2 regions of the Thermaerobacillus caldiproteolyticus genome follow, and region 1 is predicted to be linked to the other one. Evidence: a T-box and tRNA genes for the amino acid it is inferred to sense, from the RefSeq annotation. Region 1 holds a T-box; the other holds one or more tRNA genes.
The links. The T-box of region 1 lies ahead of trpS (tryptophan--tRNA ligase). A T-box ahead of a tRNA ligase gene usually reads a tRNA of that ligase, here a tRNA-Trp.
Positions count from the first base shown of each region.

Region 2: it has a tRNA-Trp gene. The T-box ahead of trpS (tryptophan--tRNA ligase) is inferred to sense a tRNA for this amino acid. The anticodon was not compared.

Region 1 covers NZ_CP064060.1:291,020-297,839, forward strand. Annotated here, with positions in the region: gene ISX45_RS01525 (DUF2268 domain-containing putative Zn-dependent protease) at 55-855, shown strand; gene ISX45_RS01530 (YuzI family membrane protein) at 937-1,143, shown strand; gene ISX45_RS01535 (YjbA family protein) at 1,231-1,971, shown strand; gene trpS (tryptophan--tRNA ligase) at 2,002-2,991, opposite strand; T-box leader at 3,046-3,279, opposite strand; gene ISX45_RS01545 (peptide ABC transporter substrate-binding protein) at 3,892-5,535, shown strand; gene ISX45_RS01550 (ABC transporter permease) at 5,634-6,569, shown strand; gene ISX45_RS01555 (ABC transporter permease) at 6,572-6,820, shown strand, end outside.
Region 2 covers NZ_CP064060.1:1,755,465-1,762,284, forward strand. Annotated here, with positions in the region: gene ISX45_RS19620 (DUF2695 domain-containing protein) at 66-266, shown strand; gene ISX45_RS08605 (MFS transporter) at 427-1,791, shown strand; gene ISX45_RS08610 (SgcJ/EcaC family oxidoreductase) at 1,874-2,338, opposite strand; tRNA gene ISX45_RS08615 (tRNA-Arg) at 2,902-2,975, opposite strand; tRNA gene ISX45_RS08620 (tRNA-Ile) at 3,133-3,209, opposite strand; tRNA gene ISX45_RS08625 (tRNA-Gly) at 3,217-3,287, opposite strand; tRNA gene ISX45_RS08630 (tRNA-Cys) at 3,292-3,365, opposite strand; tRNA gene ISX45_RS08635 (tRNA-Gly) at 3,371-3,442, opposite strand; tRNA gene ISX45_RS08640 (tRNA-Gln) at 3,447-3,521, opposite strand; tRNA gene ISX45_RS08645 (tRNA-His) at 3,799-3,871, opposite strand; tRNA gene ISX45_RS08650 (tRNA-Trp) at 3,878-3,948, opposite strand; tRNA gene ISX45_RS08655 (tRNA-Tyr) at 3,954-4,038, opposite strand; tRNA gene ISX45_RS08660 (tRNA-Phe) at 4,050-4,122, opposite strand; tRNA gene ISX45_RS08665 (tRNA-Ser) at 4,358-4,450, opposite strand; tRNA gene ISX45_RS08670 (tRNA-Ala) at 4,459-4,531, opposite strand; tRNA gene ISX45_RS08675 (tRNA-Pro) at 4,540-4,616, opposite strand; tRNA gene ISX45_RS08680 (tRNA-Arg) at 4,631-4,707, opposite strand; tRNA gene ISX45_RS08685 (tRNA-Gly) at 4,718-4,792, opposite strand; gene ISX45_RS08690 (hypothetical protein) at 5,275-5,556, shown strand; gene ISX45_RS08695 (Hsp20/alpha crystallin family protein) at 6,033-6,476, shown strand; gene ISX45_RS08700 (LacI family DNA-binding transcriptional regulator) at 6,705-6,820, opposite strand, start outside.

The sequences.
Region 1 (6,820 bases):
TTTTTCACCTTCTTTTCGTTTATTTCATACGATGGGAAAAAGCAAGAGAAAGGTGTGAATAAGACAGTGCCGATCGTGCGTACCGACGAGTGGTTAGTAAAATTACATTCCCGTCCGCTTCAACTATGTGAACGACTCACTCCTTATTTTGAAGAGGCAACAGCTCGTGATATTTATCTGCATCTCATCCAGCATGGGATGTACCAGCCGTCAAACGATATAGCCAACATCGTAGATCAAATGAAAAAGAAACGAATGTGGAAACATATTACAACGATATACGAAGCATTAAAAAAACAATGGAACAGTCCCGATGTACCAATTTTTCTTTTTCCGGCGGATCCGCATAATCGAAAACTAGCCCGTGAATTTAATAGCAAAGGCGGACTGGCTTACCCTGATAAATTGTTCCTATTTTTATTACCGCATCATACAGAAAAAGAAATCAAAGCGGTGTTCACGCATGAGTATAATCATGTCTGGCGCTTTGCCAAGCACGAGAAACAAAGTGATGACTATACGTTACTTGATGCCATCATTTTGGAAGGGCTAGCAGAAAATGCGGTTCGTGAATACGTTGGAGACACATATAAAGCGAACTGGACGACATATTATTCGGAACAAGAGATTATACAATTTTGGCGACGCTATCTGTCTCCACATCAGTCCATTCCTGTCCACCATCCGTTATATAACCGCCTTCTCTACGGACTTGGTTTTTATCCGAACATGCTTGGATATGCAGTCGGATACTCTATCGTCCACCATTGTTTGCAAAAAAGAGGAGTTCGTTTTTCCGAGCTTATGGAATTGTCTTCTGAGCGCATCGTGCAGCTTGCTCGACTAGGTGAATAAAAATATAGTCATGACCCCAAGTTACAGTTCATATATGTAGAAATAAGATGGACAAGTTGATGATAGAAAGAAGAGGGCGTAATGATGCGCGTATTTATTTATTTAGTCGGTTTTGGCCTTTCAGTGATTGGAGGGGTTACTTCCATTGCTTATTTGAACATTATTACACCCGAACGAGGATGGGTTGATTATTTTCGATTTGTTAGCACGCGTATCGAATGTTATTTTCTACCAATTGGAATTGTTTTGATGTGGGTAAGTCTATATTTTTCCTATCGTGAAGAATAGTGGATAAAAAAGGGTGAAGTGGAATAAAATAAGTCCCCTCTGCCTATACTGATGGACAAATAGTTTTTTGAAGTGAGGGGTATTCTTATGTTATATCTTCATGATATTTGGGTCAATTGGTTTGAAGGAGAAGAGAACGGATACAATGTTTGCCATTTTCATGAATGGCGGAAAGATGATCAAGTCGAACTATTAGACCAAGTGCCGCTACTGAAAGTTTCCTCTGCGTTATTTGATTATATTGAAAACAGTTTATCGGAAATTCCACAGCCACTTCTTGATGATGTATACCAGAAAGCGTATGTACGTAAAAATCATGAGCGAATTCAGCTTGACTATTGTTTCGTTATTACAGATGGAACAGGGATTCTTGCCATTGATACGATTGGCTACAATATTCCGATTCGCAAAAGCCGGCTCATTCCAAGACAAGAGCAACTCGTATATGAAATGGTAGCTGAGCAACAAGAAGAACAATACCCGTTACCTACGTATAAAAAAGAGCATCATATTTTGTCACCATCTCCGCAGCTTATGAGCGGATTAACACGAAAAGAACGCCAATTGAAGCAACTGTTATTTATGGCACTTGATCAGCTTCATTCCATGAAAAACGTCGCTGAAGTACGTTATTGGTATACGGAGTGGGCACCTCACAAATATCCTTCGATTCAACAAATGTCGTTTGAAGAAGCATGGCAACATTTATATGAGGAAACGAAGTACGGCTGGTCGGAAAAACATGTGCAATTATGCGAAAAACTCATAAAAGGTCAGCCATTTTTTGAAAAGTTATGGGAAATGGAACAAGAGCCAAAAGTGAATTAAAAAGCAAGCCGCAAATAGGCTTGCTTTTTGTTATTTACGTTTTCTTCCTAATCCCATTGCGTTTTCCATTTTCTTTAACATTTTATTTGCGACTTGATTCGCTTTTTCTGCGCCTTCATCAAGCACTTGATCGAGAAGATCACTCTCCATTAAATGGTAGTATTTTTCTTGAATCGGTGTGAGGGTATCAATGATCACCTGAGCAAGATCGGCTTTAAATTCTCCATACCCTTTTCCTGCATATTCTTGTTCTAGTTGTTCAATCGATTTGTTTGCCAAAATAGAGTAAATGTTTAACAAGTTCGTAATGCCCGGCTTATTTTCTTTATCGTATTTAATGACTCCATCCGAATCGGTAACGGCGCTTTTAATTTTCTTTTCAATCGTTTTTGCATCATCTAACAGTGTAATAAATGCCTTTTTGTTTGGATCAGATTTGCTCATTTTTTTCGTCGGATCGGCAAGGGACATAATGCGAGCTCCTACTTTTGGAATGCGCGGTTCTGGAAGAGTAAAAATTTCTCCGTAGCGTTTGTTAAACCGTTCCGCCAAGTCACGTGTTAATTCAATATGCTGCTTTTGGTCTTCGCCGACAGGAACAATATCCGTTTTGTAAAGGAGAATATCAGCTGCCATAAGCGGAGGGTACGTTAATAACCCAGCGCTTACCGCTTCTTTCCCGGCTGACTTGTCTTTAAACTGTGTCATTCTTTCGAGCTCGCCGATGTAAGCGATGCATTGCAGCATCCATCCGGCTTGTGCATGCGCAGGGACTTCTGACTGAATAAATAATGTCGCTTTGTTCGGATCGATGCCGACCGCTAAATACAGCGCAGCTAGACTGCGAATGTTTTTGCGAAGCTCAAGGCGATCCTGTGGAACAGTAATCGCGTGCTGATCAACAATACAAAAATAGCAGTTGTATTCGTGCTGTAATTCAATAAATTGTCGCATCGCACCAATGTAATTGCCAAGCGTAATGACACCGCTTGGTTGAATACCTGAAAAAATTGTCTTCATAAAATCACTCCTTTACACTATACATATAAATAGAAAGGTCCTACCTCCCGCTCAATTAGGGACGATAGGACCGCGTTGCCACCCTAGTTATTGTACTTCACGTACAATCGCTCTGTTCCATGCTATTTTTGCATGGCACCTTTGTAACGCAAGGCAGACGTCCAAGCCTACTCCCAGTTCAGCTTGGATGCTCGAAAGCCCATTCCATATTGCTAGCCGCTTGTTCGCACCACCCACAAGCTCTCTGCATGCATCGCAATATGTACTATTCTTTCTCATCGCATTCTCTCTATTGTACTCTTCATTTTAACTTATACCTATCTTTTATGCAAGAATGATACACAATTAAGAATTATTGCATAAAACAAATCATTTAGCGCTAGGATAATATTATATTAAAAATGATCTATCTTATTTCCTCATTTAAACACGAATAATTGTCTTTATTTCAAACTGTTTTTTAATAATATATGATTTATTGATAAAATTATTTTATAAAAATATATGCTCAAAAAAGTTGTTGATAGTCTGTAAATGTAAAGTAAAAAAAACAGAATGTAAACGCTTTAATATTAATTTTGTAAATTTTTTTCATTTACATTTATCAAAAAACACTATAAAATGCTAATTAACTAAAAACATAAATAATTTAAAGCAAAACAAAATTCAGAAAATAGGTGTAAAAAATTCTTTTCAAATATATTAATAACATTTATAATAGGGTTTGGATAAAATATTCTGATAAATCAGAAGGTATAGATTTTGTTTTCATAAAATTATACATAACATTGTGATGGCTAACATGGTTATACGATGTAAACAAGCAACTTCATTAACAAAAGTTCCACGTTTTTACGTAGAGCTTTTGAACATAAAATAATTTTTTTAGGGGGGAAATTTATGAAGAAAAGGCTTTCCATTCTTTTTAGCTTAATGCTAGTGTTAAGTCTTTTCCTTTCCGCGTGTGGTGGTTTTCAAAAGAACGGATCCACTGACGATAAAGGGAAAGACGAGGACAAAGCGGCTAATGTCCCACAAGAATTGCATGTGAACATTAAAACAGAACCATTCTCACTAAACCCAGGTTTAGCAAATGATTCCGTTTCTGCTAACGTATTGTATCAAACATTTGAAGGATTAACTCGTATTAAAGATGGCAAACCTGAGTTAGCGATGGCAGAAAGCTACAAAGTTTCTGATGATCAAAAAACATACACATTTAAATTGCGCGACGCAAAATGGACAAACGGTGACCCAGTTACCGCAAAAGACTTCGAATATGCGTGGAAATGGGCATTAGATCCAAAAAATCAATCGCAATATGCTTATCAGCTTTATTACATTAAAAATGCTCAAGCCTATAATGAAGGAAAAGCAAAAGCGGAAGATGTTGGTGTGAAAGCAATTGACGACAAAACGTTACAAGTTACGCTTGAGAACCCAACACCTTATTTCTTAGAATTAACTGCGTTCTATACGTATTTCCCAGTAAATAGCAAAATTGCTCAGCAAAATCCAAAATGGTATACAAACGCTGGCGACCAGTATACTTCTAACGGACCATTCAAGATGGTTAGTTGGGAACACAATAACAAAATCGTTCTTGAAAAGAATGAAAATTACTGGGATGCAAAAACCGTAAAATTAACAAAAATTGAAATGGTTATGGTCAATGATACCAACACGGAGCTTTCGATGTTTAATAATGGTGAACTAGATTGGGCAGGTATGCCTACTGGCCAATTGCCACCAGACTCTTTACCAAAATTAAAAGAGGAAGGTAAATTACACGTTCAACCAATTGCTGGTACTTACTGGTATAAATTTAATACAGAAAAGCCACCGTTGAACAATGTCAACATTCGTAAAGCTCTTGCGTATGCGATCGATCGTGAAGCGATTGTTAAAAACGTATCAAAAGGCGAACAAATTCCGGCTATGGCTGCTGTACCACCGACGATGTTCCCTGAAAACAAAAAAGGGTATTTTAAAGATAACGATGTAAAAAAAGCAAAAGAGTACTTGAAAAAAGGTCTCCAAGAGCTTGGATTAAAAGATGTAAAAGATTTACCGCCAATTACACTATCATATAATACCGATGATGCACATGCAAAAATTGCCCAAGCAGTTCAAGATATGTGGAAGAAAAACTTAGGTATTGAAGTAAAACTTGAGAATGCCGAGTGGGCTGTTTACATTGATAAATTGCATTCTGGCGACTATCAAATCGGCCGTATGGGATGGTTAGGCGACTTTAACGATCCAATCAACTTCCTAGAGTTGTTCCGTGACAAAAAGGGCGGAAACAACGATACAAACTGGGAAAATCCGAAATATAAACAATTGTTAATCGATTCTCAAAAACAAACGGACCCTGAAAAACGTAAAGAACTGCTAAAAGAAGCAGAGGCCATTTTAATGGATGAAATGCCGGTTGCACCAATTTATTTCTATACAAATACTTGGGTTCAAAAAGATAACTTAAAAGGTGTAGAAATGTCAGGTCTTGGTGATGTCCAGTTTAAATGGGCGTATTTTAAATAAAATCGTACGCAGTGAAAGAAAAGAAGGTATATGAGGGAGGCCTCATATACCTTCATTTCCTGTTAAGGTATTTTCAAGAAAATGGAGGTGTAGGAAATTTGTTGAGATATATAAGCAAACGTTTGCTTTACATTCTTATGACCTTATTTTTAATTGTTACAGTGACATTCTTTTTAATGCGGGCTGCTCCGGGAGGACCGTTCTCGAGTGAAAAACAGGTTCCACCGGAAATTGAAAAAAACTTAAATGAATTTTATGGGTTAGATCGCCCTTGGTATAACCAATACTTTGATTATTTAGTTTCCATTGCAAAATGGGATTTCGGTCCTTCATTTAAATATAAAGGACAAACGGTGAACGATTTAATTAACGAGGGCTTTCCAGTATCATTTTTCCTTGGAATGGAATCATTGTTGTTAGCGATAAGTATTGGGGTTTTATTAGGAATTATTGCAGCACTGAACCATAATAAATGGCAAGATTACACTGCGATGGTGCTCGCGGTGTTGGGAATTTCCGTTCCAAGTTTCATTATGGCGTCTATTTTACAATACTTTTTAGCGATTAAATTGGGCTTGTTTCCAGTTGCGCGTTGGGAGTCTTTACAGCATACTGTTTTACCAGCACTTGCTCTTGCAGCGACGCCGATGGCGTTTATTGCCCGTTTAACTCGCTCAAGTATGTTAGAAGTATTGAGCAATGATTATATTAGAACGGCGAAAGCAAAAGGGCTCTCAAGAGGTCAAATTACGGTGAAGCATGCTGTTCGTAATGCGTTATTACCGGTTGTAACATATCTTGGACCTTTGTCTGCACAAATTTTAACGGGTAGTTTCGTTATCGAAAAGATCTTCGGTATCCCTGGTCTTGGAAGCCATTTTGTAACAAGTATTTCTAACCGCGATTATACAACGATTATGGGAGTCACTGTGTTTTACAGCATTCTGTTATTAGTGGCTGTTCTTCTAGTTGATATTGCCTATGGCTTTATTGACCCACGTATTAAGTTAGCTGGTGGTAAGAAAGGAGAGTAATCATGCAGCAAATTCCTAAAGAGATGTTTCAGCCGGCGATAGCAGATAGTAGGGAAGCTGAAAAAATATCAAAACCAAGCTTGTCATTTTGGAAAGATGTTTTCATACGTTTTCGTAAAAATAAACTAGCGATGTTTGGATTAGTTTTATTAATCCTTTTAGTGTTCATGGCCATTTTTGGTCCGCATATGACAAAATATGACTATGCAACGAATGACTTAATGAATACGAACCAGCCGCCGTCTTCCAAA
Region 2 (6,820 bases), 1.5 Mb from region 1:
GGTTATAAAACTGGGAGGAAGAAGAAAGATTAGAGGAGTATGGTAAGCAGCGTCAAGGACTGAGTATGTCCTCAGAACAATTAGAGTCACTAGATACATATTTAGAGCAGAAGATAAAAATCTATGGTTATGACCATACACTCACTCTTATAAAAGTGTGGTTAGATGAGAATATAGCTAAGAGTAAAAAATCCAAGGTGATAATGGCAATACAAAATCAAGGGTGCTTTTGTGATTGTGTGGTCCTTATGAGTGTAATATATTAAATTAAATACTATTTCACCTCTTGATATAATAACTGTAATTTTGTGAATATATTGAATATTAAGTGTTATAATTGTATAATTCTGCTATATTATCCTTTTTAACAGTTTATAACACGAAATTTTGAAAGTGCTTTCAAAAAAAGAAGGAGTTGATGTATTTATGCAGGTCAATACTAGCATTAAACAAGTACATACTCACAATCGAGAGTTTTCCAATGTAGCAAATCGGTTAGATCGCCTTCCTATTTCACGTGTACATTACCAAGTACTATTTGCTCTCTGTATTGTCTATTTCTTTGATCTTGCTGATTTGTTTACGTTAAGTAATGTTGCACCTGCTCTTATCGATCAGTGGGGCATCAGTTTAAAAACCATTGCAAACGTAACAGCTTTCTCTTTCTTGGGGATGTTTTTAGGAGCTTCTTTAGGTGGATGGGTATCAGATCGGATCGGACGAAAGAAGGCATTATCTTGGTTTGTACTATTATTTTCTATATCATCTATGTTAAATGCTCTTGCATGGAATGTACCGTCATTGATCGTGTTTCGATTCCTTACAGGAGTTGGAGTAGCAGCTGCCATGATTGTTACAAATAGCTATTTAGCAGAGTTTTTTCCTACCCACGTACGTGGAAAATACATTTCTTTTTGTGCGATGGTTGGTTTAATTGGTGTACCTATCACAAATGTCGTGTCCGCATTAGTCATTCCGTTAGGACCTTGGGGATGGAGACTTGTGTTTGTGTGGGGGGCAGTTGGAATGATTTATTCTCTTTTCTCTCGTCATTTGGAAGAGTCGCCACGCTGGCACGAAAATCGTGGAGAATTTGATAAAGCCAATGCAATTATGAGACGGATTGAGCAACGCGTTGAACAGGAAAAAGGCGCACTCCCTATCCCCAAAGAACCAATGCCTGTCAAAACGATTCAAAAGGCGGGCTATTTAGGATTATTTAAAGGAAGAAATCTTAAGATCACATTAGTATTGGCTGGGGTATGGATATTTGAAACGTTTGGATTTTACGGATTTGCATCATGGGTTCCCAGCCTGTTAAAAAGTAACGGTGTTACCATTGAAAAAACGCTGTGGTATAACGTTTTACAGTCTATTGGTGCCCCGTTAGGAGCCCTTATCGGATCGATGATCTCAGAAAAATTTCAACGCAAGTGGATTTTAGCTGTTAGTGCATTCCTGACAGCTATGGCAGGATTGTTGTACGGCATGACATTTATTCCACTAATCATTATCGTCTTCGGCTTCATTGTGAATGTCACGGAACGTGTTTTCACATCAAATTTATATGCTTATACCTCTGAACCATATTCAACAGAATATCGCTCTTCCGGGAGCGGCTTAGCTTACGGGCTTGGTCGTTTTTCCAATATATTTGGTTCTTTAATTGTAGGCTTTATTGCTATACATTTAGGCTATGTGAGTGTCTTTTTATTTATTGGAGGTTGTTGGTTAGCTTGTGCTGTACTATTAGCTCTTTTTGGACCAAATACCAATGCAAAACAAATTTAACAGTATACTGAACGAAGGCTTCCATCACGAATGAGTGATGGAAGTTCATATTTTAAACATAATTTCGTTACCATGACCTACATTATAGCAACTGCTGTAACTCTTCTGTCATCTTTTGAACCAACTCCGGTCTTCCGTGAAACTGAGCTGGGGTATTCTGAAAGAGCTCAATGTACCACTTACCCTCCCGCTTCACAGTAACGAGTGTATGATGCGTGTTAAGTTTGGGATCAATGTCTGACTGTCCGCGCGGCACCATGCCTGCAATCGCGCGTAGGACGGCAACTTCAGGACCCAAAAAGCGCACATTTCGAACTTTGCCTACGTAGACGGGAGTAGGGTGGTCGGCAAAGATTGGTTGAAGATGTGCAACGATCTCTGTCTTCCCTATTACCTGGCTCCCATCAAATCCGATGAGTTCACCATCCTCCGCAAACGGTTCAGCCATAGCATCTGCACTACGCTTGTTCCATCCATCCAATAACTGTTGATAGAGTGCACGGATTTCAGTCTCTTGTCCTTCTGGGCTGATTCTTGATACTTCCATCCCTAAGCCCCCTTTCTGATATTCTTTACTTATTATAGCACTTTTGAGAAAAAAGAATAGAACTTATGTTTTGTTATTATAGTCTTAAATTGGAACTGACTCGTGCAATAGACAGGAAACAGAAAAGGCTGTGCTGTCGATTTTTTCAAAATTAAAAATGGCCCAAAAGTATCTGAAGGCTGGAGCCAGAGTATGATTTTCGATCACGACCATGTATATAATTCAATATTGCGAAAGATGGGGCAACCAATCCCTTCAAGAAGAGGCAGAAGGACTACAACCTCCAAAGGGAAACGAAAAAGAAGAGCTCGAAAGAATTCATTAAGTGACAAAAACTTATTCGTTTAGAAACATCCGAATGCTTTGAGCAATATGACTTCCCAACAGGCATGGGAAGTCAAAAAGCCGTTCATAAATACATCCAATTTTATAACAAAGAACAGCCCAAAAGAAATGAAACAACCTTTCCCCAATGGAATATCGGAGAAAGGTTGCATAAACTTTCCGTTATTCTGCTTACTTGATAGGGGGCAAGACCATTTTGAGCCTGCCCCATTTTTTAACGTCCCAGGAGAGATTCGAACTCCCGACCGACGGCTTAGAAGGCCGCTGCTCTATCCAGCTGAGCTACTGGGACACAATATTTAAGATATTTTTTCTCCGCCCTGCACTCAACACATTGATCCAAAATTCCATTCGTACGGTACGCTGAAGCTGCTTTCCCAATGCTTACTCAAGCACGACATATCCTTCCGAACCAAAGAAAGCACAATTCGGAGAAACAATACAGAGTATGGTGGGCCTAAGTGGACTTGAACCACCGACCTCACGCTTATCAGGCGTGCGCTCTAACCAGCTGAGCTATAGGCCCATAAAAAAGCGGGTGATGGGAATCGAACCCACGACGTCAGCTTGGGAAGCTGAAGTTTTGCCACTAAACTACACCCGCACATTGGAGGCGGCACCCGGATTCGAACCGGGGGTAAAGGTTTTGCAGACCTCTGCCTTACCACTTGGCTATGCCGCCATCTAAGCGGAAGACGGGACTCGAACCCGCGACCCCCACCTTGGCAAGGTGGTGTTCTACCACTGAACTACTTCCGCAATTTGGCTGGGCTAGCTGGATTCGAACCAGCGCATCACGGAGTCAAAGTCCGTTGCCTTACCGCTTGGCTATAGCCCAATGATTAACCATCATGAATAAACATCTCAGAACTAACTTCGTGAATTGGCACCGCAGAAATTATTTTGGGGATTTCTGAAGGAAATCCACGAAATAATTTCGACAATGAATCGGTTCTAGCTGTTACAATTCATACCGCAGAATTATTCCCCTGAATTTCTATAAGGAAATTGTGGAAATCATCTGACATTGATGTATCAATAACAAAACGTTATGATATGAACAATTCTTTAAGTATAGATTACAAAAAACATTTTATAAAATAATATACAAATAAGGCGACTAGTGGGAATCGAACCCACGCATGCCAGAGCCACAATCTGGTGCGTTAACCACTTCGCCATAGCCGCCATTTACAGGGGCAGTAGGAATCGAACCCACACCGGAGGTTTTGGAGACCTCTGTTCTACCATTAAACTATGCCCCTAAACATGGTGGAGGGGGACGGATTCGAACCGCCGAACCCACTGGGAGCGGATTTACAGTCCGCCGCGTTTGGCCACTTCGCTACCCCTCCCTATAAAAAGATGGCTCGAGACGGAATCGAACCGCCGACACAAGGATTTTCAGTCCTTTGCTCTACCGACTGAGCTATCGAGCCACATTAAAATATGAAAATCTTATCCATTTTCACTCTGAATTCCTTCGCCCTACTCACAGATAGCCTCTCAATTATCAATTCGAGTAGTGCGCTGCAAGGAAATTTACTTATTCCCCTTTTCTCTTCTAAACAATCAGAGAAGGAAAGATTATCAGGACAACTTACAAATTTACTTAAGTATCGCTTTATCAATCGAATATATATGTATACTATTTATTGATAAGTAAAGTATGTATGGCGGAGGAGGAGGGATTCGAACCCCCGCGGGCTTTGACACCCCTATCGGTTTTCGAAACCGACCCCTTCAGCCAGCCTTGGGTACTCCTCCAATATGAGTGGAGCCTATCGGGATCGAACCGATGACCTCCTGCGTGCAAAGCAGGCGCTCTCCCAGCTGAGCTAAGGCCCCTCGTTGGCTGGTCGGGAAGACAGGATTTGAACCTGCGACCTCATGGACCCGAACCATGTGCTCTACCAAGCTGAGCTACTTCCCGCTCCAATGAATAAATGGCGCGCTCGAGAGGATTCGAACCCCTAACCTTCTGATCCGTAGTCAGATGCTCTATCCAATTGAGCTACGAGCGCATGATTTCCATGGAGCGGAAGACGGGACTCGAACCCGCGACCCCCACCTTGGCAAGGTGGTGTTCTACCACTGAACTACTTCCGCAAATAAAATCCAATCATCATGACTATATGATGTTCATGAAGAACCATAACGGAATTCAAGATATATCAAAGTCCATGAGCCCTTTCCGTAAGTACTATTATAAACAAACGAATTGCATTGTCAATATAATTTCTTTAACTGTATGACGTTTAATGATTCAAAGACATCTGCGATCATTTTATTAACGACGCATTTCATTTTATAGTTTTATTATTTTTTTGTCAATATATTTTTCAGGAGTTTTTGTTCATGATTAAAAAATGTGCACTTCCATTAGTTTTTGCTATTATTATTAAATAATTAAGTAAATTTCTCACTCTTGTATCTTAGCTTGTTAAACGTCGAAAAAGGGCTTTCAATTCTTTCTTTTATTTCGTCGATTCCCTCATCAACTAATAATAATGTGTTCTCGTTTAGCGAACTTTAGTAAATCTTTTAACTAAAAAACAATACTAAGTATAGATAAGAAAGGAATGAATGGTATGGGGCTTTCGTTTATTCAACTATTCGAAGCATATCGAACATTGTGGTCGAACCGTTCTTTAACAAAAGCAGAACTAACGGAGGAAAGCTGTAAATCTCTTCTTTATGAGGCGATTGAAAAAGAATTGCGCGATGAAATGACTCATCCTCGCGTCCGCCAATCTCCCGAAGTGAAATTTTATTATGCTGTTAAAAGGGTTATCATGTCCTCTCTAACTGAAACGGAAAAACTGGCACTAATTCAGCTTCATATAGATATTATGGAACGAATAGCCCTGTAGAAGGTAAGCCAATTCGGAGCTTACCTTCTTTTGTCTTCATTTTGTTACAACGTTTATGATCCGTATTGGCAACCGGATCATCCCCTATCACCATATGCAGATGAGAATGTAACCATCGATTGGATAGATCTATCGTCAAACACCAACCGTCATTTCCATCTTGATCATATCTGATAAGCTCCTTCTCTTTCCTTGTTTGTGTTCCTGTTGGTATAAATCAAAATAACATTGTTTCTGTATTTTCTGCTTCCGACGCATACAGTTATCTTATGACCTAATCGCCAGATTTCAGGACACTTATATCTACCTCTTATAATTCCAGACTGATGTAAATTCGTTTTTTGTTCATTTAAACCATCAGCAATAACAACTCCAGAAGGGATTTTCCCTTTTCATTTTCCTGTTTGATTTGTTTCGCATAAAACAATGACATTTGAACAGACTATGTAGCGAAATGATGTCAAGGAGGGATTTTTATGTCTTTGATTCCTTACGATCCGTTTCGCTATTTAGAAACAATGAGACGAGATTTTAATCGTTTTTTCTCAAATGAATTCCCATCTTTGTTCGCACATATGGACGAACATATGGGAATGCCGCGCATTGATATGCATGAAACAGAGAGTGAATATATCGTTTCCTGTGATATTCCAGGACTTGAGCGAAAAGAGGATGTTCATATCGATGTTCACAATCATGTATTGACCATTAGCGGCACGATTCAGCGGAATCAACATATTAAAGAAGAACAAATGCATCGCCGCGAGCGCTTTTTCGGTCGCTTCCAGCGCTCGATTACATTACCATCGGATGCCACGGCTGATAACATTAAAGCCACTTATAAAAATGGCGTACTTGATATTCATATTCCAAAAATGATGTCCGATCAGAAAAAGCACGTCGATATTGAGTTCCATTAATTCGTTTCTTCAAACGAAGTTGCCGATTTTCGATACTGCAAATGCTTTTGAGTTTAACAACTACATACAAAGCGCTTGAAACTCCCTCTTCAAACGACATTAAGTAACGGGTTGTCCATCCTTGTGGCTGTTTCCATGAAAAGTGCCTCTATCAAGCGGATAGAAATACAAAAGGTGGAACATTGGCATCTCTATGTTCCACCTTTTTTTCTATTTCGTCATAGATTTTCAGCGAACATGGCTGCTTTCGCGAATGATGAGCTTTGTTGGAACGACGACTTTTTTTGAAATATGCCGCTTTGTCGTTAGCCGTTCGACTAACAATTCCACCGCTGTCTCTCCCA